DNA from 2 places in the Curvivirga sp. genome. Region 2 is predicted to be linked to the other one. Evidence: predicted binding sites of a transcription regulator. Region 2 holds the regulator's gene; the other holds the start of a gene.

Region 1 (12,058 bases), on a different contig from region 2:
CATTCCTGCGGCCCTACCCGGCGATGATTTGAAACCGGAAAAGGTCGTTGCATTCTGGTGTGATGGATCAAAAGGCCTCTATATTCATGCAAACATTTGGCATGAAGGTATTTTTCCAGTTACAGACAACCAGCGCTTCTTGGACCGACAAGGTAAAGTCCATGCCCGTGTAAGCTGTGACATCGGCGAAGAATTTGGTGTTTATTTATCTGTCCCACTTTCTTTGGAAAAACCGGAAAGCTAGACATACAAAAAGGCCGAGCTTTTATTCAAAGCTCGGCCTTTTTCAAATCTTTGATCTTTACATCAACAATTATACAAGTTGGATGTCAGATGCAGATTCACGATCACGGTGTGTTGTAAGCTCATAGCTGACTTTTTGACCATCATCCAATTGTTGAAGACCTGCTTTTTGCAGAGAAGAAATGTGAACAAAAACATCTTTGCCACCATCATCCGGTGCGATAAAGCCATATCCTTTTGTTGTGTTAAACCATTTAACTGTACCAGTCGCCATGAGACTATTCCTTAAAACTTCATAATATTTTTCTCAACCCAAAATCGGGAGAGCCTTGTAAGTACGCATCATTCACTATTTGAAGGTCAGAAATATTACAATCCGCGGAAAAACTTGCTTCATATAGAAAAAAGTTCACCATGTTCGTAGAGAATGCCTGTTATTCGACTATAATCGAATGGCTTCAAAAACAAATAAAACAACACTTGAGCAAGAAAGTAGGACGTTTAGCTTTTAAATTCAAGTGGTTTAACAGTGCAAACCATCAGTCTCCCTAAAAAAAGACAAAAAAATTGCCGGTAGCGCAGGCCACCGGCAAAGTTGAACAGGGAGGCTTCACGTCTGGGAGACGTATAGAGACGCGCTCTGCCGGACTTGCCGGGGCGCCATCTCAAATCGTTGTTGCGCGTTGCAACAACTGAAGCGCCCTCTATGTATGTCCGAACAGCCCCAAAGACCAGAGCCAAAATAGCAATGCTGCCATGCAATAATCGCATAGCTCACGAAGGGCTTGACCATTTGGTCAAGAAACCTCTTATTTTGAGCCAAAAATCAAAAAAGTCAGAGTAATTTTTACCCTGACTTTTAAAATATTTTCTTTAAAAAATTAGTTTTGAACACTCTGCTTAGAGATCTTCAAACCATTTCATCGAAGCTTTCTAGGCTTGTGCATATCGCGCCCGGGCACCACGTTCGATTCCTGCGGCGATTAAACGATCAATTTCCAGTATATGACGAATCATCTGTAATAAATTTAATTCTTCCTCTGCAGCTTCAAGATCTGCCGCGGCAACTTCAACAGCCAAGGCATAGGCCGTTTCGCGAAGATGGACAGGTAAACTTTCGCGAACCAGTTCCAAAGCTTTTTCAAAACCATCCTCATCTAAAAGAAGTTCGGCAACCGCACCTGCGTCTTTTGCAATATTGCTTTGCTCATACCCTTCAAAAATCGGTAAATAAGAAATCACTTCTTTAATTTTTAACATCTCTGTTTCTGACATCTCACTATCGGCTGCTGACATCAGAACCATTGTATAAATAAGGGATTGGTGTTTTGTGAGCATAAATTTCGCTTTCAATAAATATTTAACTCTTAAAAGAATAGGAAGGATTACGTTAAATTTCTAGTCTTCTATATCAAAAAACCAAGACTGCTATTCCAGATTTTCCTCAATCCCCATATCGACAAATACTGCAACGCGGCATAAGTTATTCTTATGTATGCAATTCTTAATGTCGCTTTACCCGTTTTTGCCATCATGGGGGCTGGTTTCCTCTGTGGGCGTTTTCGCTTTCTTGGTCAGGATAGCACCGCTGCCCTGAATGGATTCGTCTATTATGCGGCTTTACCAGCGCTTTTTATCGTCTCTATGAGCCGTGCGCCTGTTGATGATATTTTGAATATCCCTTATTTGGCGGCCTATGTCGGTGGTACCTTTGCTACATATGGTATTGCATTATTTGTGGCTAGTTTCTTTTTTGCCGATCGTCTGGGCGCTATGAGCCAACATGGTTGGTCCGCAGCCTTTGCCAATACGGGCTATATGGGTATCCCATTAATGATCACGGCCTTTGGGGAAGAAGGCGCAGTACCTGCGATTGTTGCTACGATCATCAATGGTGGTGTCTTAACCCCGCTCGCTATCGTGATTTTAGAGTTAGATAAATCAGATGGAGAAACCAAAGGCCAAATGATGCGTCGTGTCTTTGGCGCGGTGGTCCGCAATCCGCTTCTTATTGGCGCTGCTATTGGTTTGTTCTTTGCCTTTACGGGTATTGCATTGCCTTTACCTGTTGAAACCTTCACCGAATTATTAGGCGCTGCTGCGAGCCCTGCTGCTCTCTTTGCTATGGGGCTGTTTCTGGTTAACAGTGAAATTAAATCAGGATTGATTGAAAGTGGCTGGGCAAGTTTCATAAAACTAATCATCCATCCAGCGATTACGTGGATACTTGTGATTATGTTAGACCTTCCGCCTCTTTTTGCAGCTTCCGCCATCATTATGGCAGCATTACCAACTGGTGGTTTGGTTTTCCTTGTTTCGCAACAATTTAACACCTATGTGGATCGATCTGCGTCGATTATCCTGATTTCTACACTCGTTTCCATCATTACCCTATCAGCGCTGTTAAGTTATCTCGTACCAGGCTAACCAACCTGATGATCCGGGAAGAAATCTTTGATTTGTTGAACGGCGTCGGCAAGCCCAACACGTTCAACCTCAACACCTTCTGGAAAAGCGCCAGCTAAACGGCTTGGCATCATTGGATCAAGTAAAACAAATACACCTTTATCATTACCACGACGTACCAAACGACCAAAAGCCTGCTTCAATTTGAGGCGTGTAAGCATATCTTCATATTTTGCCCCACCAAATTCATTCTTGCGCGCCTTATGTAAAATAGTCGGCCGTGACCATGGGACCCGATCAAAGATAATAAGGCGCAAACTATCTCCCGGCACATCCACGCCATCACGCACCGCATCAGTGCCCAATAAACAACTATCTGTTTCTGCCCGAAATATGTCGATCAAAGTTGGTAAGTTCAGTGCATCAATATGCTGGGAGTAGAGAGGATAACCCTGCTGTTCGATAGGCTTCACTATTCGTTCATGTACAGCGCGCAATCTGCTAATTGCCGTAAATAATCCCAACGCCCCGCCACCAGATGCCAACATTAATTCGCGATAAGCGGCCCCGACCTGATCAAGGTCATCTTTACGCACATCTGTTACAACCAACACCTTCGTTTGATTGGGATAATCAAACGGTGATGGAACTTTTGCACGTGTTGCAAAATCCGGTAGATGATTGGCGCCTGTGCGTTCTTCGGCCCGCGCCCAATCCGTATCCACATCCCCTGATCCATCGGTTAATGTGGCCGAAGTCAACAAAACCCCGCTTAGATTTTTCGCGACAACCCCGGCAAAAGGTTTGGTTGGATCCAGCCAATGTCGGTAATACCCCACATCAACCGGACGGCCTGATATTTTCTCAATCCCAAGCCAGTCCACAAATAATTCAGTCGGTTGCGTTGCTTCCAACTTCAATGCCTTTAACATTTCAATCCAAGCGCCCAGAAGATGCGAACATCTGAATTCAAGGGATTGCGCAACTTGTTCGATCCGCCCGCGTGTAGAACTATCCAGCGTATCTGACTTTTCATCCAAGCGACGCATTAAACCTTCACGCAACTTAATCACGGGCTTAAAGATCGCCATAAGCGCTTCTTCCAGCTCTGTCGCGACATCCAGCAATTTTTCCGGCATATCCACTGCAGGGATTTCCAAGCTAAACGGGCCGTCGGTATTATTTGCACGCGCTAAAACCAATTCATGAATCATATAAAGGAAATTCTCAGCCGGACCTTGTGGTTGTCCATTCCCGATATTCTGCGTCCAATTCTCATTCGGTAGGATACGAGAAGCATGAAGAACATGTTCCAGAGCTTCAATCGCTTGCACTTCTTCTCCAAGTAGATCCTCACAACGGGTTTTAAGGCCTCTAATACGGCTTTTGCGAGCACGGCTTTCATTACCGCGAAGCCATCGACGCAATTCCCACATCTCACGCCCAGTGAGATAGGCAGCAAAAGCACTATCTGCTGCATCAAAAACATGATGCCCCTCATCAAAAACCACGCGATTAGCACGACCATCTCGATCCAAACCGCCTTGTACTGTTTGGATCATCACCAATGCATGATTAGCCACCACAAGATCAGCATAACGCGCACGACGGATAGAATTCAGAATAAAGCAGCGACTATAATGATTACAGGCTGAATGAATACATTCGCCGCGCTTATCGCTTAACCCCACGGACTGTGCCTGACCGATCAAATCCGGCAACCAGGAGGGAAAGCCCCCCCCACTTAGATCCCCATCACGTGTGGCTGCAATCCAGCGTGCCATTAACCCTAATCCAACCGTACGCCCCGGCAAACTTGATCCACGCACACTATCTTCATAATTCAATAAACACAGATAGTTTTCACGCCCTTTACGCAATACAACACGATCCTGTTTAATTGTTTCGTCCGGATAAAGACGATTTAATTCATCATCAATTTGGTGCTGAAGATTTCGTGTATAGGTACTCAACCATACAGGTGCCTGATTTTTTTCAGCCCACAAACTTGCCGGTGCAATATAGCCCATGGTTTTACCAACGCCCGTGCCTGCTTCTGCCATCACAAAACGCGGCATATCTTCGCTTTCAGGATTTGTGAAAGCTTCGGAAACGGCACTGGAAAAATCTGACTGACTGGGTCGATCTTCTGCACGTTGACCTAGTAAATCTGCCAACCGCTGGCGTGCTTCATTTGGTTCAACCGGATAGGTTCCCGGTGGTGGTGGTGGTGGTTGCTCTTCCCATTCAGGTAAAGCTTTCCAGACATCCAAACCAGACATTGGTGATTTAACATTGCTATCTTGCCCAACATCTTCACCAATAGCTGCCAAAAGATATGGCCCCCAAAGCCATCCATCGCGGGTCATACTCCACAGAATACGCCTTGTGTCAGGGCGGCTGCCGGTTAGGGAAAATTGTTCCAAAAGTGATGTAACAACACGATGCAATCCTACTGGATAAGAAGACAATTCCCAACTATCTTCCAGACCGCAAGCTTGCATAATCCCGCCCGGCGTAGGCAAGCAAAAGGCGGCAGGTTTTACAAATGCGAAAAGTTCTAACAAATCATAACAACGCCGTGGCGATTGTAATCCTATCCGTTTAGCCACTGAAGGTGAATGCACAAGAATTGGTGGTATCTCGGCCTTGTAAATGTCAGCTAGTTCAACTGGCGTCCCCTCTAAAATCTCACCATCGCCTGTCAACGCGACAGCATGCGTTGCTGACGTTACCATTATAGACGTATCAGGCACCATAATACGTACCTCGCCTGCAGGTATTTCTGCATTCTGTGAGGTTGCATCCGGAAAGGGCATTACATTATCTGGCAAGTCATTCATAGCCGCATCATACCCACTGTTCTTTATTGGTCACGAAGAAAGTCACAACAACCATAATTTCTCAATCCTCCCAATACCTTATCTATTGTTTTGTTCAGTGCTCATCCCTGGTTGATGGTCTTTTCATGCGAATCGGCAGGAAAAGCATACGTCATTCGGTCTATTTAGTTGACGGAAGCATGAATTTCTCTTAGTTTCCGCGGGTTTCGCCGGAGATGTTATTGATCAAGGTTTTGCCCTCTTTCTCCGGTCTTTTTAACTATTACTTTCAAGGTGAAGAAAATGAGCGATAACGCCCTTCGAGAATTAGCCCAAACCGCAAAAGCATGGCCTTTTGAGGAAGCTCGAAAGGTGCTCAAACGTATCAACAATAAGACACCTGAAAAGGGATATGTACTTTTTCAAACTGGATATGGCCCATCTGGCTTGCCGCATATTGGCACATTTGGCGAAGTACAACGTACCACTATGGTACGTCGTGCCTTTGAATTACTATCCGATATTCCAACAAAATTAATTGCCTTTTCTGATGATATGGATGGCTTCCGTAAGGTACCAACAAACCTTCCTAATCAAGAAATGCTAGCGGAATATTTGCATAAACCATTGACTAAAGTGCCTGATCCATTTGGCACACATGAGAGTTTTGCGCATCACAACAATGCGCGCCTCTGTGATTTCCTGGATTCTTATGGTTTTGAGTATGAATTTGCCTCTGCATCAGATTACTATACTTCCGGTAAATTTGATGAGGCGTTAATCCGCGTTCTTGAGGTATATGATCGTATCATGGGCATCATGTTACCAACATTAGGGGAAGAACGCCGTCAAACATATAGCCCGTTTCTGCCCATCTGCGAAGAAACAGGCAATGTATTACAGGTTCCGGTGCTTCATACCGATGCCAAAGCAGGCACAATTGTTTACAAACGCGAAGATGGTCAAGAAGTTGAAACTTTGGTCACAGGCGGTCGTACCAAACTTCAATGGAAACCCGATTGGGCGATGCGCCAGTGGGCTTTGGGCGTTGACTATGAAATGTCCGGTAAAGATTTGATCGATTCTGTAAAGGCTTCTTCGTCTATCGTACGTGCAATGGGTGGCAATCCACCACAAACATTGACTTACGAGTTATTCTTGGATGGTGAAGGTACAAAGATTTCCAAATCCAAAGGCAACGGCCTTTCCATGGAAGAATGGCTAACATATGCCACACCGGAAAGCTTGTCCTTGTTTATGTATCAAAAGCCAAAAACAGCAAAACGTCTGTATTTTGATGTCATTCCAAAGAATGTGGATGAATATTACAGTCATCTCTCTTCTTTCGAAGGTATGGAAGATGCCAAGAAACTGGAAAACCCAGTTTGGCATATACATAATGGCAACCCACCAAAAGCAAATATGCCACTAAGCTTTAACATTCTGCTAAACTTGGCGAGCGTTTGTAATACCGATGATAAATCTGTGTTATGGGGCTTTATCAGTCGTTATGCACCGGATGCATCTCCAGAATCTCATAAACAATTAGATGATCTGGTTGGATATGCAATCCGTTATTACACCGACTTTGTGAAACCACATAAAAACTACCGTGCGCCGAGCGACAAAGAACGTGAAGCATTTACAGCGCTTCGCAATAAATTGGATGAGATGGATGTGGACACACCGTCTGATGAAGTACAATCCAGCGTTTTTGCCATTGGTAAAGAGTTTGAATATGAGAATTTACGTGAATGGTTTAAGGCTAACTACGAAGTTCTTCTTGGCCAAGAACAAGGACCGCGTATGGGGTCATTTATTGCGCTTTACGGTATCAAAGAAACCGTTGCCTTGATAGACCAAGCGCTTTCTGCTGAAGGCTTAGCAGGCTAAACAATTAGACCTTATTATAGAAAGCCCTGTGTTTCATTTCACAGGGCTTTTTTTTATGTTTCAAGTGTACGACTAGACGGGAAAATAATTGTAACTTTGGTCCCTATTCCTTCTTCACTTTCAAGCAATAGTTCCCCTTCATGCATTTGCATCAAGGATCGACATAAAGATAATCCAAGTCCAACACCATCATGCGTTTTCGAAAAAGCGTTATCTACCTGAACAAATGGATCTAATACATTTGATAATTCTTTTGCCGGAATACCAACACCTGTATCTTGAATAGAAATAGCAACTCTGTTTCCAGCCAATAGTTCAATTTTTGAACTAATCGTACCTCCAGCAGACGTAAATTTTGACGCATTGGTTAATAGGTTAAACAAAATTTGCTTCACCCGAACGCTATCAGCCAGAAGCATCAAAGTTGGCTCCGGTATCTCTTTAACAATCACCTGACCACGATGTTCAAAAGTCGTGCTCATTGTCCGCAAACATCCATCCAATAAATCCGATGTATCTATTGAATCAGCAGATAATTTAAATTCCCCTACTTCAATTTTTGATACATCCAAAATGTCGTTGATAACTTCTAGTAAATGACTACTCGCCCCATGGATATCATGGCAATATTCCAGATATTTATCGTTTGAGACCGGACCAAACATTTCTTCCTTCATGATCGAAGAAAAACCAATCACGGCGTTTAACGGCGTTCTTAATTCATGGCTCATATTTGCTAAAAATTCAGACTTTGTGCGATTAGCAAGTTCCGCCGTTTCTTTAGCTTCCAAGGCTTCTTCTTGTGCTTTTTCGCGCTCACTAATCTCGTCCTGCAAAGCAATAGCACGATTTTCCAAATCTTGCTTGGATTGCAATAAATCCTCTTCATTCTTCCGACGAATCTCTAGTAAGTTACGAATGGAGAGTATGAAGCCATTCACCCGCTCAGCAACAATGCCTAACTCGTCATTTTCGTGATCGTGCGGAACCTTAACTAAACGTCCATCCATATCACTTGGTTCCAATCCTCCGATATCTTCAGCAAGCTCAACCAAAGGGCGGGTCAACATCCAATAAAAAGCAATTAGCAGAGCTAAAACCAAAAGCATATTCCGGATAAAACCAGCAATCATAACGAAAGTTGTACGATCAAAAAATCCTTCTAGGGCCGCATCACAATCAACGAGGATAACTAAACGCCCCGGCTTACTGGATTGCAGTTCAGAGCTCGTTAAGGGGATTGAATACTCTACATACTCTTCTGCAATACTCTTTGTGATCCATCGGGTTGCACTTACAATTGTTTCCTTGTTCATGGCTGCAAGATGAATATCTAAGTCATCTATGATACGGGCCTCTACAACAAAGTCATATTGAAGCAAGCCTGCCACCACTTCCTGCGCAAGATCTTCATCAAGAATATGAACTGCACGAGAAGCCGGAGGTTCAGCAACCTCAAGAATACGTTTTATTGTATGATCAATCGTTTCTTGTTCAATTCGATAATCCCAAATCAATTGCAGCATGCTCATGAACAAGCCAATCCCGAAAGCCAGGATCACGCTCGTTCCTACCAGTTTATATGAAATGCGATTTGGAAACTTCAGTTCGGATTTCATTCACAATGCCCTTATTACAGATTTCTTTTACCATGCAACAGGTTAATAAATCCATAAGACCTTTAGGCATTGCAAAAGAGCGGCTTATTCGCCGCCCTCTTTCTTAGCATATTCAAAATATAGATCACGCGCTTTTTGCATGATAGGCCCAGGTTGCATCTCTCTGCCTTCATAATTAATCACGGCAACAACTTTGCCATAATTTCCAGTACTGAAGATTTCATCCGCTTCTTCAAGCATTGCAGGTGTGACACGACATTCATCCACCTCAATCCCCTGGCCTTTCAACAACGCAATGACACGTTGACGCGTAATACCATTCAAAAAACTTCCATTTGGTGCAGGCGTCATCACATGCCCATCTTTCACACAAAAAAGATTTGCCGTCGCAAATTCAGCCACATTGCCCATGCTATCGCACATAACAGCATTGTTATAGCCATCTTTAATAGCTTCTTGAAGAGCACGACCTGCATTTGGATAAAGACATGCAGCCTTCGCATTTGTTGGGGCTACTTCTTCTGATGGACGGCGATAAGAAGATAGTTTGGCGCTAAAACCTGTATTCGGCGGAAAAGGTGCTTCATATAATGTCAGCGCGAATCTTGTGCTATCCGGATCAGGCGAAATAAACCCTTCATCTGCCCAAAAAACAGGCTTAATGTATAAAACCGTCTCTTGCGGGAATTTTTTAATTCCTTCCCAAGCCAAGGCATAGATCTCTTCCCAACTTTTAATCGCTTTCAATCCTAAAGCCTCAGCTGAACGCACGGCACGTTGACAATGTAAATCCAAATCCGGTGCCACACCGTCAAATGAGCGTGCCCCATCGAAAACAGTAGAAGCTAGCCAAAAACTGTTAGACGTCACATTAATAATAGGTGTATTTGCGTCCTGCCATTGCCCCTCGGTCCACATGATTGCATTTGTAGAATCCATTAGATTTACCCCGTCAAAACATTATTATAAGAAAGTAATTTTATTACTTATCTTACACCAGACAGCGTATAGGAAAAGAAAAAACACCTTCTAAACTGCGGCTTATATAAAGATTGGATGATTGTTACAGTCATTTATAAAATTCGGAAATTTAAGAAGTCAGAACACAGACTCACCGATTATTTTATTGACTTGCCCAAACAATACGGGTCATCCAAATCACCTCATTTGCCATGATAGTTTCGACTTCATCCGGATTGGTCACCATCGCAAGATCCATACGATGGGCGGTCTGACGTATTAATTCACGTACTAAAATATCACCATTCGCCATGCATAACAGAACCCGATCTAGACGACGAATGCTAGCATTGGGCGACATTACCAAAACAGTACCTGTGCGATAAACAGGGGCCAAATCGTCATTTGTAACCTCAATCCCGAAAGCCTCAGCATCATTCACATCTGGATACACCATAAAATCCCAGTTTTCTCGTATAGGAAAGCCATGATCATCAAATAAGCCTTCATCCCCTTCTTTTTGAAGAAGATCATGTGCCTCTTCAAAACTAAGAAAAGGAATATCCTGAGAAAGCACGGCACCTGGCACATCTTGAAGATAGGACACAAATTCAACCATTGTGCCGCCTGTTGCTTCCAGAACTTTACCTATACTTTCCGTACTCGGCCAACGAGGCTTTCCCTCTTTTGTTTGGCGCTTGCTGGGATTAAAACTGGTTGGGTCCAGACCTGCATGCCTTGCAAGACCAGAACTTGTCATTCCATAATGATCTGCGTAACGATCCAACGCCCGCCATAATTGGTCATGCTTTAACATGGCACCCTCACACTGATTGAGAACAACTCCAATTCAAAGCTGTTCCCCTTTAAATCTCATATCTTGTTCCTATTATTTACAAATTTTCCTATATTATGCAAGTTTTCATGAACATTAATTGACAAATCCTCCAAAATAAGAACATAATAGGAATATAATTACAAGAAAGTGATTACCCAATGAAATCGGACCATTTCACACCAGATCCAACCAAATACTTTATCGTCGTTTTTCAAAATGAAACAAATATTCCTCTACTAAAACTCCTTAAAAAGGGTTTTCGACATTGCTTTGTATATCAAGTTGAAAGGAATAATATCGTCAAAATTGATTCTCTTTCGAATATAACATTAGTCCAGCAAATACACGACCATACGCCTCACGAACTTATTAAAAACCATAAAAAACAGGGACATATATGCCGGCTCTTCACCCCACCACCCCTTCCACCACAGAAGATAGCTATACCGCTTCCCTTTAGTTGTGTTGAGACGGTTAAACGTTTACTTGGTCTACATGCATTTTCTATTCTTACCCCATGGCAACTTCACAATCACATAAATAGAACAAAATAAGAAAATAATTATTGACTTATTTATTTATAGAATATATAGAGAACATCATCAGTGGAACAAAGCTTGTTCTTTTTATTTATCCCAAATAAGAACAAAAGGAGAATATTTATGGGTGGTGTATTAGGAGGTGGTAGCACTTATGTACCGCCAGTTGAAGAACCAATCGAAGAAGATCTATCCGAAGAAAAAGCACGAGAGGATCGCCTTGAGATGATACGACGTCGTCGCCGTGGGCGCGCAGGCACACTCCACACAAGTTGGACAGGTAACAAAGTCGAAATCCCGGAGGAGTTAAACTTTTCTGACAATAATAGTGGGAATACCTCCTCGCCCTCACAATCTGCAAGCGATTTAAAAACTACCTTAGGAGGGTGATATATGGAGCTCACACCAGAAATCCTAGAACGAAAATTTGAAAAAGCAAAAAGTCAGCGCAGCCAATGGGAGAGCCATTGGCAAGATTGCTATGATTACGCTCTACCTCGTCGCGACGGCGCTATCCAGAGCCAACCAATTGGAGAAATGAAACGACAACATCTGTTTGATGGAACTGCTCCAGATGCCGTAGAACAACTTGCCTCTTCCATCATGGCAGAATTAACTCCTGCATGGTCCAGTTGGTTCCAGTTAATCCCCGGTTCAGAAATACCGGAGGAAACGAAGGCAGATACTGAACAAGCACTTCAACAATTATCCCAAACTATCCAAGGTCATTTTGACCGA
Region 2 (12,058 bases):
AGCAAGGTGTATAGATGTGGAACACCCCATAAAACCAGCACCAACAACACAAACATCATATTTTTTTGCCCCATTTAGCCGTGAAAAAGGGACAAGCTGTTTCGTTACTGATGTATGATAAGAAACGGGATATTGGGTATTTTTAAACATAACCTTACTATTAAATATTTATTTAATAAAATCAATATCAAAAAAAACGGGACTGAGTCAAACTCAATCCCGTCTTGGTTCGTAATCGTAAAATCTTAACGATCCTTACTGTCAACAAATGGACGACGATCATGACCTTTGAACAACTGACGTGGTCGACCAATTTTCTGATTGGGATCAGTAATCATTTCATTCCATTGCGCAACCCAACCAACTGTGCGTGCCAAAGCAAATAGCACTGTGAACATACTTGTCGGGAAGCCAATTGCTTTCAAAATAATACCGGAATAGAAATCTACATTCGGGAATAATTTACGTTGTACGAAATATTCATCCTCAAGTGCGATTTTCTCCAATTCCATTGCGAGTTCTAGAAGCGGGTCATCAACGCCAAGTTCTTCGAGAACTTCATGACAAGATTGTTTCAACACACCTGCACGTGGGTCGGTGTTTTTATAAACACGATGACCAAAACCCATAAGACGGAATGGATCATTCTTATCTTTTGCGCGCGCAATGAATTCTGGAATATTATCTTTGTGACCAATCTGGTTCAGCATATTTAATACAGCTTCATTTGCACCACCATGTGCAGGTCCCCAGAGAGAAGAAATACCCGCAGCGATACACGCAAATGGGTTAGCGCCAGAAGAACCAGCAATACGCACAGTAGATGTAGATGCGTTTTGCTCATGATCGGCATGCAGGATGAAGATACGATCCATGGCACGTTCAACAGCCGGAGAGATTTTATATTCCTCTGCCGGTACAGAGAAGGTCATATTCAAGAAGTTTGCTGCATAGCTCAACTCGTTCTTCGGATATACAAAAGGTTGCCCAATTGAATATTTATATGCCATTGCCGCAATGGTCGGCATCTTCGCGATCATACGATAGGATGCAACCATACGCTGATGCGGGTCGTTAACATCTGTACTATCATGATAGAAAGAGGATAGGGCGCCTACAACGCCAACCATAATTGCCATAGGATGCGCATCACGACGGAAACCGCGATAGAAGTTCATCATCTGCTCATGCAACATAGAGTGATATGTTACAGTATGTTCAAACTCTTTTTTCTGATCCACATTTGGCAATTCGCCATTCAATAGAAGATAGCACACTTCCATAAAACTGGATTTTTCGGCTAAATCTTCAATGGAATATCCACGATGTAATAGCACGCCTTCATCGCCATCGATATAAGTGATCGCGGAATCACAGGAACCAGTAGATGTAAAACCTGGATCATATGTGAAATAGCCTGTATCCGCATATAAACGGCGGATATCAATAACATCTGGACCAACAGTACCGCTTAGTACTGGTAAGTCATAGCTTTTCCCTGTTGCGTGGTCTGTAAGTGTGACAAATTTCTTATCAGAAGTATCCTGACTCATCGTCTCGGGCCTCCTCAGCTTTGTTTATGTTCATCGCAAAAATGCGGCCAGGGATGGTCGCATTTAAAGTTTGCAATGTCGTTAGTTGCATATTTTATATAATAAAATTTTGCGCTGCACAATGGGCCAAGGCTATGAAATTGATTAAATATTTCTTAATCAATTCAAAATGTCAGGATTTCTGCAGGTTTCAGCTTATAGGCTTCTTAGACGTTCAATGGTCTCTTTTTTGCCAAATACATACATTACTTCAAACATACTTGGCGAAGAATTAGAACCTGTAAGAATTGCACGGATGGGTTGCATTACTTTTCCGAGTCCTAATTCTTTAGTTTCCGAAAATGCTTTTAAAGCGTCTTCGAGACTTTCAACGGTCCAGTTTTCTAGGCCTTCAAGCAAATTAGAAACTTCGGACATAAGTGCCGGAGTTTCTTCTTTAATAAGTTTAGCTGCCTTTGGGTTTTCTAATGGGAATGTAGGGCGTGTTGCATAAAACTTGGCTGAATCTGCAAGTTCCAAAATGTTTTTTGCACGGGATTTCAGGCCTTCCATTCCATTTAAAATCCAATCTTTTGCTTCATTAGATATTTCTCCGAGATGAGGAAGGATCAGTTCTAACAAACGTTCTTCGCTCGCTTCACGAATATAATGACCGTTGAGATTTTCTAGCTTGGCAAAGTCAAAACGTGAAGCACCTTTACCAACCGCATCAAGATCAAACCATTCGATTGCTTTGTCTTGGGGAATGATTTCTTCATCTCCATGGCTCCAGCCAAGACGAAGAAGGTAATTATTAAGGGCTTCAGGTAGATACCCCATTTCATCGCGATATGCTTCTACGCCTAAAGCTCCATGGCGTTTAGACAGTTTTGCACCATCTGGACCGTGAATAAGGGGGATATGCCCAAATGTCGGTACATCCCAGCCCATAGCTTGATATAACTGATATTGACGGAAAGCGTTGGTGAGATGGTCATCACCTCGAATAATATGAGTTACACCCATATCATGATCATCTACAACCACGGATAACATATAAGTTGGCGTACCATCTGCACGTAAAAGGACGAAGTCATCTAGTTGTTCATTTTTTATGATAACGGAGCCTTGAACGGCATCTGTTATTGTTGTTTCGCCTTCACGCGGCATTTTTATACGCACGACTGGATCCACGCCTTCAGGCGCTTCAGAAGCGGCACGATCACGCCATCGACCATCATATCCTACAGGACGACCTTCTTCTTTGGCTTTTTCACGCATTTCCGCTAATTCTTCAGGAGAGCAATAACAGTTATATGCTTTACCTTCCGCCAATAGTCGCTTTGCTACTTCTACGTGGCGATCAGCATTTTGAGTTTGAAAAACTGGCTTATCATCTGCACCTAACCCTAGCCAATCTAAGCCATCAAGGATGGCGTCAATTGCCTCATCTGTTGAGCGTTTTTTATCTGTATCCTCAATTCGTAGAAGGTATTTGCCGCCATGGTGACGTGCGAAAAGCCAGTTAAACAAGGCTGTACGGGCGCCGCCGATATGAAGAAAACCGGTTGGGGAAGGGGCAAAACGTGTGACTACAGACATAATGTTTTCCTGAAAGAAGAAGGATTTAAATGATTAAAATAATTTCTAGAGCGGGGTTTAGCATATTTATCTAGTAAAATGCAAAAGGGGAATTCTATAATCTCTAGGTCTTCCTTCATTATTTCTCTTGATGTAGTGTAAAGTTAACTAAACGGGGGAAGATAATTGTTGCAGGCAAATAAGTATATTACAGATATACTCGACTTTAGGATGTTTTCATCGCTGCATGAACATGTATCTAACGTCATTACTATTGAAATAAACCGAGTTAGTCTTTGGCGTCCAGTTTTTCTTGGGATTGGTATCTTACTTTATTTTAACGCGAATTTATCCGGTGATTTAGGTTGGAAAAGTATTTTGGTTATTTTTCCTGTGATCCTACTTATTTATTTAACTTATAAAAAATCGCATTCTCTTTTAAGATTAGGGTTATCTAGTATATTATTGATAATAATCGGTTTTTTATTGACTGAGTTTCGTAGTTATATGGTCGCTGCACCTGTTGTTCAAAAGCAAATTAAACATGTGAGTATTCAAGGAAATATACAAAACATCGAATTGTATGAGAATAAGTATCGTTTAATTATAGCAGATATTGTTAGTGAAGAATTTATATCCAATCAAACACCACATAAAATAAGAGTTTCTATTCCTTCCTCCCATATGGAGAATGATTTACAGATTGGGGATAGGATCTCCCTGAAAGTGAGCTTACGGCCGCCACCTAATCCTTCGACGCCTGGTAGTTATGATTTTGCTAGAGCCATGTGGTTCAAAGGTATTGGTGGTATAGGTTATAGCACTAGCAAAATTACCTTGTTAGAACATCAAAGAAACCAAGGTTTATGGGATGTTTTCACTTCTAAGTTAACTGGTTTTAGATATTATGTTACTCAACAATTTTTAAAACCGAGTCAGTTTCAGAATAGTAATTTACCAGGGGTAAGGGCGGCTTTAGTCACAGGTGAACGTAGCCAGATAACTTCCCATACATATGATGTTATACGTGATGCTGGATTAGCTCACTTATTAGCGATCTCAGGATTACATCTTGGCTTGATAGCTGTTTTGGTTTTTGGCGGATTGCGACTGTTATGGTCTTGTATTCCATTAATAGTATTGAATTTTAATACAAAAAAATATGCGGCTATATGTGCAATTTTTGTGTGTTTTGGATATATGCTTTTATCGGGTTTAACTATTCCAAGTCAGCGTGCATTCCTAATGTTAAGTGTGGCTTTTCTTGGAGTTGTTTTAGATCGTAATGTTATCTCATTACGTCTTGTTTCATTTGCGGCCTTGATTGTTCTGCTTATACATCCAGAAGCAATATTAACGGCTAGTTTCCAATTGTCATTTGCTGCGGTTATCGGGTTGGTTTCAGTTTATGAAGTGAGTTATATGAAAGACTTATATACTTATCTTCAACAAAATTATTTTAAAAGAATGATGGGGTATTTTCTGTTTCTATGTATAACAACCATCATAGCGACATTGGCAACGGCACCTTTATCTACCTATCATTTTGGACAATTGGCGAGTTACGGTATTTTAAGTAATTTGATTGCAGTTCCATTAATGGGGATGATTGTAATGCCCTCCGCGTTAATGGCATTTATTCTTATGCCATTTGGTTTGGAGGCTGTCGGGCTATATGGAATGGACTTTGGTCTATCTATTATTTTGGAAATAGCAATATGGGTTTCTCAGCTTGAAGGCGCTGTTATTCATATCAGCCGCTATAATCCCGCAATTTTAACTATTATTATAGTATCATGCCTTTGGTTATGTTTATGGAAAAGTATAATCCGTTTCCTGGCAATACCTTTCGCCATATTTTCATCCTTGATTCTGTATTTACCTATCGACAAAGAAATACTTATTTCGTCTCAGGAGCAATTATTCGGAGTTTATTTAAATGGATCAGATGCCTATATAACAACTTCCAACCGACATCAGTTCATCAAAGATCAATGGAAGGACCGGTGGGCTATTGATGAATTTCAACCTCTATCTGCATTAGGTAAGAAAATTGAGTATATACTTATTGGTTTTAATGAAGATATATGCACAAAGAATGGCTGTCGATTATTCTTAGATGATCATTTAGTCTTCTATACAATATCAAAATCGAACGCATTAGAAGCTTGTGACATTCCAAATAGTATCGTGATTTATCCTGTTGGTTTTATCAATTGCGACGATAAAGATGTCATAGTTATTGATCGCGGAGATATAATTAGAAACGGCGGGTATAAGATTTCGTCTGTTAATGGAGAACTTGATATTCAAAGTGTTCTTGAAGATAGATCTAACTACCCGTGGCAGCTAGTCAGAAATAAAAAAGGGAGCAGTTGAAGCTCCCTTAAAAATCTTAATATTTACGTAGCAAACCAACAAGCCGACCCTGAACATCAACCTGGTCCGGTCCGTAAATCTGTGTGCGATATTTAGCGTTGGCAGGTTCCAATTCAATTTGACCTGCATTTTTGATGAAACGCTTTAATGTCACCTCTTCATGCTCGACAAGAGCAACAACAATATCGCCATTTACAGCTGTTTCTGTGCGTTCAATGATAACTGTATCACCATCAAGGATACCTGCCTCAATCATTGAATCACCATCAACTTCCAGCGCATAATGATCACCCTTACCAAGCAAGGTCACAGGTACTTCAACAAGCATAGATTGATCGCGTAAGGCTTCAATAGGTGTGCCTGCAGCAATACGTCCATATAATTGTAACTGAACGGAGTTACCGCTGCCGCGCAACATGGACTTACGTGTCCCTAATTCTTGACGGCGAATACTTTCCACACGACGGTTACGGACAGGTAGCTCTTCAGGAGAGGTGTTTTCAGGGAGTTTAATAACTTCCAGAGCGCGAGCACGGTGGGGAAGACGGCGTAGAAAACCACGTTCTTCCAAACCTGTAATCAAACGATGAATACCGGATTTAGATTTTAGTTCAAGTGCATCTTTCATTTCATCAAAAGATGGGGACACACCAGAATCCTGAAGTCGTTCATGAATGAATAGCAATAAATCATATTGTTTGCGCGTCAGCATTTTATTTTCTCCTGACTACCAAATTCTTTACGATTTTGTTCTTTTAATGAATTGAAATGGTAATCAATTTAAATGTAAAGAATAGGTAGTTATGTAGAACAAACTGTAAACTAATACTGTTCTACTTGTGTTCGCATATACTGTCAAGCGCTTGTTGATATTTTGGTTTCGTAATGAAAAGTTGTATTTTAATATCAATCTCTTCTATAGAGAAAGTAAGCTATTTGGTAACTCTAACACTTCAACCATATCACCTTTTTTTATCGCCTTTGCGAAAGGTGGGCGAATAACTAGTGCTTGGGCTTTGGCTAATTTTGCAAGCATGGCACTATCTTGCTTTGAATATGGTGTTGCAATTAATTCACCATTGTCTCCAACATCAACGACTGAACGAAGGTAATCTTCACGTTGATCATTTTCATCAAGATCACAACCAATTTTCGCTATTTTCTTTGAATGAAAGATTTCCGCATGTAGTCCAAGCATTTTTGCAAGAGCAGGGGCAACAAACATCACTGAACAAACAAGTGTTGATACGGGATTTCCTGGTAAACCCAACATTGGCGTGCCATTTAGCTGACCAAAAATTAGTGGTTTTCCTGGGCGCATAGCAATTTTATAAAAATTAATATCTAGGCCATTTTTACCTAAAACGGATCGAATAAGATCGTGATCTCCAACGGATGCACCACCTGTCGTTATTAACAAATCAGCTGAAGCTGCACCTGCTGCCATATTTTTCAAACTTTCAGGGGTGTCCTTTGCAACGCCCAGCAAGATTGGTTTCCCGCCAAGGGTTTTGATTGCAGCAGCTAAACCCAAACTATTTGAGCTTACAACCTGATTAGGGCCGACAGGGTCACCTGGCATTACCACTTCATCACCTGTGGCAAGAATAGCAACAGTGGGTTTCTTATGGACCATGATCCATGGTCGATTCATAGCAGCAGCAAGGGCCACATCACGGGCGGTTAACAAACGCCCTTTTTGCAATAGTATATCACCTTCAGCAAAGTCGAGGCCGGCTGGGCGAATAAAACGTCCTTCCGGTTCTGATTGAAGGATAGTTACTTGCTCACCCTCACGTTCAGTATTCTCTTGTATTACGATACAATCAGCACCTTTGGGGACGGGCCCGCCTGTAAAGATACGTATAGCTTCACCGGATTTTACTTCAGCATTGTAAGAGCCACCTGCTGGCGCTTCGCCAGCAACAGAAAGGGTTGTCGGTACAGATTGAATATCAGTATGTTTAACAGCGTATCCATCCATCGCAGAAACATCCATGGGTGGCTGGGTGCGACGTGCGCTCAAATCTTCTGCTAGAACACGACCAACGGCTTCTGTTAACGGAATTTGCTCCGCGGGCATGGTTTCAATATTGTTAAGAATATTAGATTGAGCGTCTTTTACTGAGAGCATGAATATATCCGATAACTATTGAGCCGTATAATCGCCCGACTTACCGCCCGCCTTGTGAACGAGACGAATATTAGTAATTTGCATTGATTTTTCAGCGGCTTTCAACATGTCATATACAGTTAAAGCAGCTACAGAAACTGCTGTTAAGGCTTCCATCTCAACACCTGTGCGCCCTTTAAGCTTACAAGTTGCCTCAATATCAACAGCATAATCTTGCTCATTAAGCTCCAACGTGACTTTTACAGATGTTAGGGCGAGGGGATGGCATAAAGGAATAAGATCCGGTGTTTTCTTTGCCCCCATGATGCCGGCAAGTTGGGCAACTGTTAAAGGGTCTCCTTTTTTTACATCACCGACCTTAATTAAGTTTAATGTTTCTGGTGACATCGAGACCTGACCACGTGCAGTTGCAATACGTTCTGTAACCTCTTTTGGTGAAACATCCACCATTACAGCATTACCATCTTGATCAATATGCGTTAAATTTGACATATAACTTCCTTTAAGCCGCACCAAGTAAGGCTTTAGTTGCTGATGTAACATCTTCTTTTCGCATTAAAGATTCACCAACTAAGAAACAGCTTGCGCCAATTTTCGACATGCGTAAAAGATCATCATGTGAATAGAGGCCACTTTCAGCGACTAAAAGACGGCCATCATCCAATACGGTGGAAGCCAATTCTTCGGTTGTTGCTAAATCAATATCCAGAGTTTTCAAATTGCGATTGTTTACGCCCATTAATGGGGACTTTAACTTCATCGCACGTTCCAATTCCTCAGCATTATGAACTTCAATTAACACATCCATATTTAGGTCATGTGCAACTGTTTCTAGCTCCAATGCTTGACTATCAGATAAGCAGGCCATAATCAGCAATATACAATCAGCGTTGATCGCGCGGGCTTCATATATTTGATAAGGATCCAACATAAAGTCTTTGCGAAGAACGGGGAGTTGACATGCCTCGCGTGCAGATTTCAAAAAATCTTCGTGACCTTGGAAGTATGGTTGATCAGTTAAGATAGATAAACAAGTCGCACCGCCTGCTTCATACGCTTGAGCGAGTTCAGCTGGATGAAAATCTTCACGGATCAACCCTTTGGATGGGGACGCTTTCTTAATCTCGGCTATCAATCCATATTCATCACTATCTGCTTTTGCTTTTAATGCATTGTAAAAGCCACGCACAGGTAAGGCAGTTTTTGACAATTGCATCATCTCATTTTCTGAGATTTTACTTTTACAAGATGTTATATGTTTTTGTTTTTCTACACAAATATTTGCGAGTACGTCGCTCATTATTTTAATCCTGCGATTTCTACGAGTTTTGCTAAAGCAGCTTTTGCCTGACCATTGTCAATGGAGGCAGAGGCAATTGAGATACCGTTTTTCATGTCATCTGCCTTACCAGCAACAACCAAAGATGCTGCCGCGTTATATAGAACAACGTCGCGATATGCACCATTTTCACCATCTAACAATCGGGTGATCGCAGCGGCATTTTCCTCAGGCGTCCCACCACGTAGGTCTTCAAGTGTAACTTCATTCAAACCAACATCAGAAGGATGCATTTCAAACCTGTTTAATCTACCATCTTTGTATTCACAAATCTGGGATGTTCCAGTTGTGCTTAATTCATCCAAGCCATCCGCACCATGAACAACCCATGCATGTTCTGCCCCTAAATCACCAAGCGTTTGCGCCATTAGATCAATAGTATCAGCGCGATAAGTACCAATCATATAGCGTTTTACAAGAGCTGGGTTTGATAATGGGCCAAGTAAATTAAAGATTGTGGGCACGCCCATTTCAATGCGGGTTGGTCCCACGTTACGCATTGCTCCATGATGACGTTGTGCCATCAAGAAACCAATATTGGCTTCGCGCATTGCTTTTTCAACATTCTCAAAATCTGTATCTAAGTCCAAGCCAAGGCAAGCCAAAGCATCAGCTGTGCCGGATTTTGATGAAGAGGCACGATTACCATGTTTTGCGACGGTCACACCAGAACCAGCTACCACAATGGCCGTAGCGGTTGAGATATTAAGGGTGTGAGCCATATCACCACCAGTGCCTACAATGTCAATTGCACCGTCAGGAGCTGACACAATATGAGCCTTCGCACGCATGGTTTTTACTGCGCCTGTGATTTCATCTTGCGTTTCACCGCGAAGCTTTAAACCCATGAGAAAAGCGCCCATTTGTGAAGGTGTCGCATCACCAGACATCATAATATCAAAAGCTTGGGCAGCCTCATCAACATTAAGGGTCTCATTGTTCGCAATCTTTTTCACAAAATGTTTGAAATCAGGCATATCCATTTTCTGATCCGATCTCTCTATTACTATATAACGATTTTTATTGTTTCGTAATGTTAATGAAGTTTTGCAAAATTGTATGCCCACCTTCAGAGGCAATGCTTTCCGGATGAAATTGAACGCCATGCAACTCGTAATCACGATGTTGAAGCCCCATAATAACTCCATCTTCAGTCTCTGCCGTAATTTCCAGACAATCGGGCAGGGTTTCTTTTTCCACCACCAAACTATGATAGCGTGTACATGGAACACTACTATTCACGCCTTTAAATACACCTTTATTATCATGCAAAACCGTTGAAACTTTACCATGCATTGGAGGTGATAAACGGATGATCTTACCCCCGAAAGCCTGACCTATTGATTGGAGCCCAAGACAAACTCCCATTAAAGGGATTTTACCTGCAGCTGCCTTGATCAAATCCAAACAGATACCTGCACGTTCTGGATCACAGGGACCAGGAGAAATGACAATTCCATCAGGCTGAAGAGCCATAGCCTCATCAACGGTAAGGGCATCATTACGATGAACTACTGTTTCTGCACCTAAATCGCCCAGATAATGAACCAAGTTATACGTAAAGCTATCGTAATTATCGATCATCAAAAGCATGATTTTACCCTGTAAGAATAGTCAAACTCATATTTCTTAAAGGAATTTATAGCAGTCTTCATCGACCAAACAAGCTGACATCCACACAAGTGAGCTTTTTTTCTATATAATTTGCGAAATGGTTTTAGAATCGCGTAATTTTGTATTGATCTTGTTTCTATCTTTAAGGTTTAAAATTTCATCATGAAGCTACGAATGTTTTCTATCATTCTCGTAATACTCATACTCGGTGCAGCCAGCGGCTTACTCCTTGGTGAATTATTGGTTAATGATAATGAGAATGGAAGCGAACAGGCACAGATACCGACTAAAGAACAATCAAAGGTAAGCGAAGATATCCTCGAAGAGCCTATCTCCACCTATGAAGATGTTTTACCAAGTAATATTCCGGAGATTGATCACGATTTGGAAATAGCAATATTGCCCGATGAAGTTATTTTGCCAGAACCTGTCGAAGAGCCGGAACAAAAAGCATGGGAAATTAATGCCTTACCTTTTGACATGCATAAGATTGATGGTCGTCCAGCCATAGCAATTGTTATTGATGATGTTGGCGTGGCCCAGTCATGGACGAGGAAAGCAATCCAAATGCCTGCACCAATGACCATGTCCTTTATTCCTTATGGCCGCAATCTAGATGAACATGTTGCTAATGCCCGTGCGATTGGCCATGAAATTATGCTGCATTTACCAATGGAACCTAAAAATCCTGATGTAAACCCAGGTGATAATGCGCTAATGACCAGCCTTGATGGTATCGAACTGGTGGATAGAATGCTTTGGAATCTTGAGCAATTTGAAGGGTATATGGGTGTAAACAATCATATGGGGAGTAAATTCACCGCAAATGCAGAGGGTATGGGGATTGTTTTAAATGAGATGAAATTGCGGGGATTATCATTCATTGACTCCGTAACTTCTGGAGATACTGTAGGATATAAGATTGCTCAAGCCATTGGTGTTCCAACAACAACCCGCGATATCTTTCTCGATCATGTCAGAACGGAAGAAGCCATATGGAAGCAGCTAACTAAGGTTGAAACTCTGGCGCAAGAAAAAGGAACCGTATTGGCTATCGGGCACCCTCATAAAGAAACCATTAAAGTGTTGAGTGAATGGGCTCAGGACTTGGAGGCACGTGGTTTTATCATGGTACCTGCAAGTGTAATTCTTAAAATAAGAAACGGCTACCCATCTAAAGATGTTGTAGCCGTTCAAGATTAAATTAATTAATAATTCGAATCTTAATTACTGCTATTAGAAGCAAAACGAACTGCTTCTTGGGCTGCACGTACCAGTGCCTTAGATTTGTGATGACATTCCATATATTCTGATTCCGGATCAGAATCAGCAACAATACCTGCACCTGCTTGAACAAACATCTTTCCATCTTTTACAACGGCCGTGCGAAGGGCGATACAAGTGTCCATATCCCCATCTGCACCAAAATAACCAATGCAACCTGCGTAAATACCACGTTTTTCTTTTTCTAGTTCATCA

Evidence for each region. Region 2 encodes LexA, which represses DNA repair genes until DNA is damaged. Its sites were predicted from a motif close to ATGTTCTANTTTGGTTC; they were not measured.
Region 1: the regulator LexA is predicted to act here: its motif matches at 10,900-10,916, upstream of ACOQOA_RS12995 (S24 family peptidase).

Annotation. Positions count from the first base shown of each region.
Region 1 is NZ_CBDCOT010000009.1:1,598,236-1,610,293, reverse strand. It holds gene ACOQOA_RS13035 (ureidoglycolate lyase) at 1-244, shown strand, start outside; gene ACOQOA_RS13030 (cold-shock protein) at 314-517, opposite strand; gene ACOQOA_RS13025 (tellurite resistance TerB family protein) at 1,177-1,581, opposite strand; gene ACOQOA_RS13020 (AEC family transporter) at 1,735-2,670, shown strand; gene ACOQOA_RS13015 (ATP-dependent DNA helicase) at 2,667-5,492, opposite strand; gene ACOQOA_RS13010 (lysine--tRNA ligase) at 5,775-7,364, shown strand; gene ACOQOA_RS13005 (ATP-binding protein) at 7,418-8,983, opposite strand; gene ACOQOA_RS13000 (branched-chain amino acid aminotransferase) at 9,068-9,922, opposite strand; gene ACOQOA_RS12995 (S24 family peptidase) at 10,107-10,760, opposite strand; gene ACOQOA_RS12990 (hypothetical protein) at 11,444-11,710, shown strand; gene ACOQOA_RS12985 (portal protein) at 11,714-12,058, shown strand, end outside.
Region 2 is NZ_CBDCOT010000008.1:140,607-152,664, reverse strand. It holds gene ACOQOA_RS03340 (NAD(P)/FAD-dependent oxidoreductase) at 1-150, opposite strand, end outside; gene gltA (citrate synthase) at 246-1,553, opposite strand; gene gltX (glutamate--tRNA ligase) at 1,749-3,134, opposite strand; gene ACOQOA_RS03325 (ComEC/Rec2 family competence protein) at 3,300-5,492, shown strand; gene lexA (transcriptional repressor LexA) at 5,509-6,204, opposite strand; gene glp (gephyrin-like molybdotransferase Glp) at 6,409-7,626, opposite strand; gene moaC (cyclic pyranopterin monophosphate synthase MoaC) at 7,642-8,118, opposite strand; gene trpC (indole-3-glycerol phosphate synthase TrpC) at 8,129-8,926, opposite strand; gene trpD (anthranilate phosphoribosyltransferase) at 8,926-9,948, opposite strand; gene ACOQOA_RS03295 (anthranilate synthase component II) at 9,986-10,558, opposite strand; gene ACOQOA_RS03290 (divergent polysaccharide deacetylase family protein) at 10,742-11,782, shown strand; gene trpE (anthranilate synthase component I) at 11,803-12,058, opposite strand, start outside.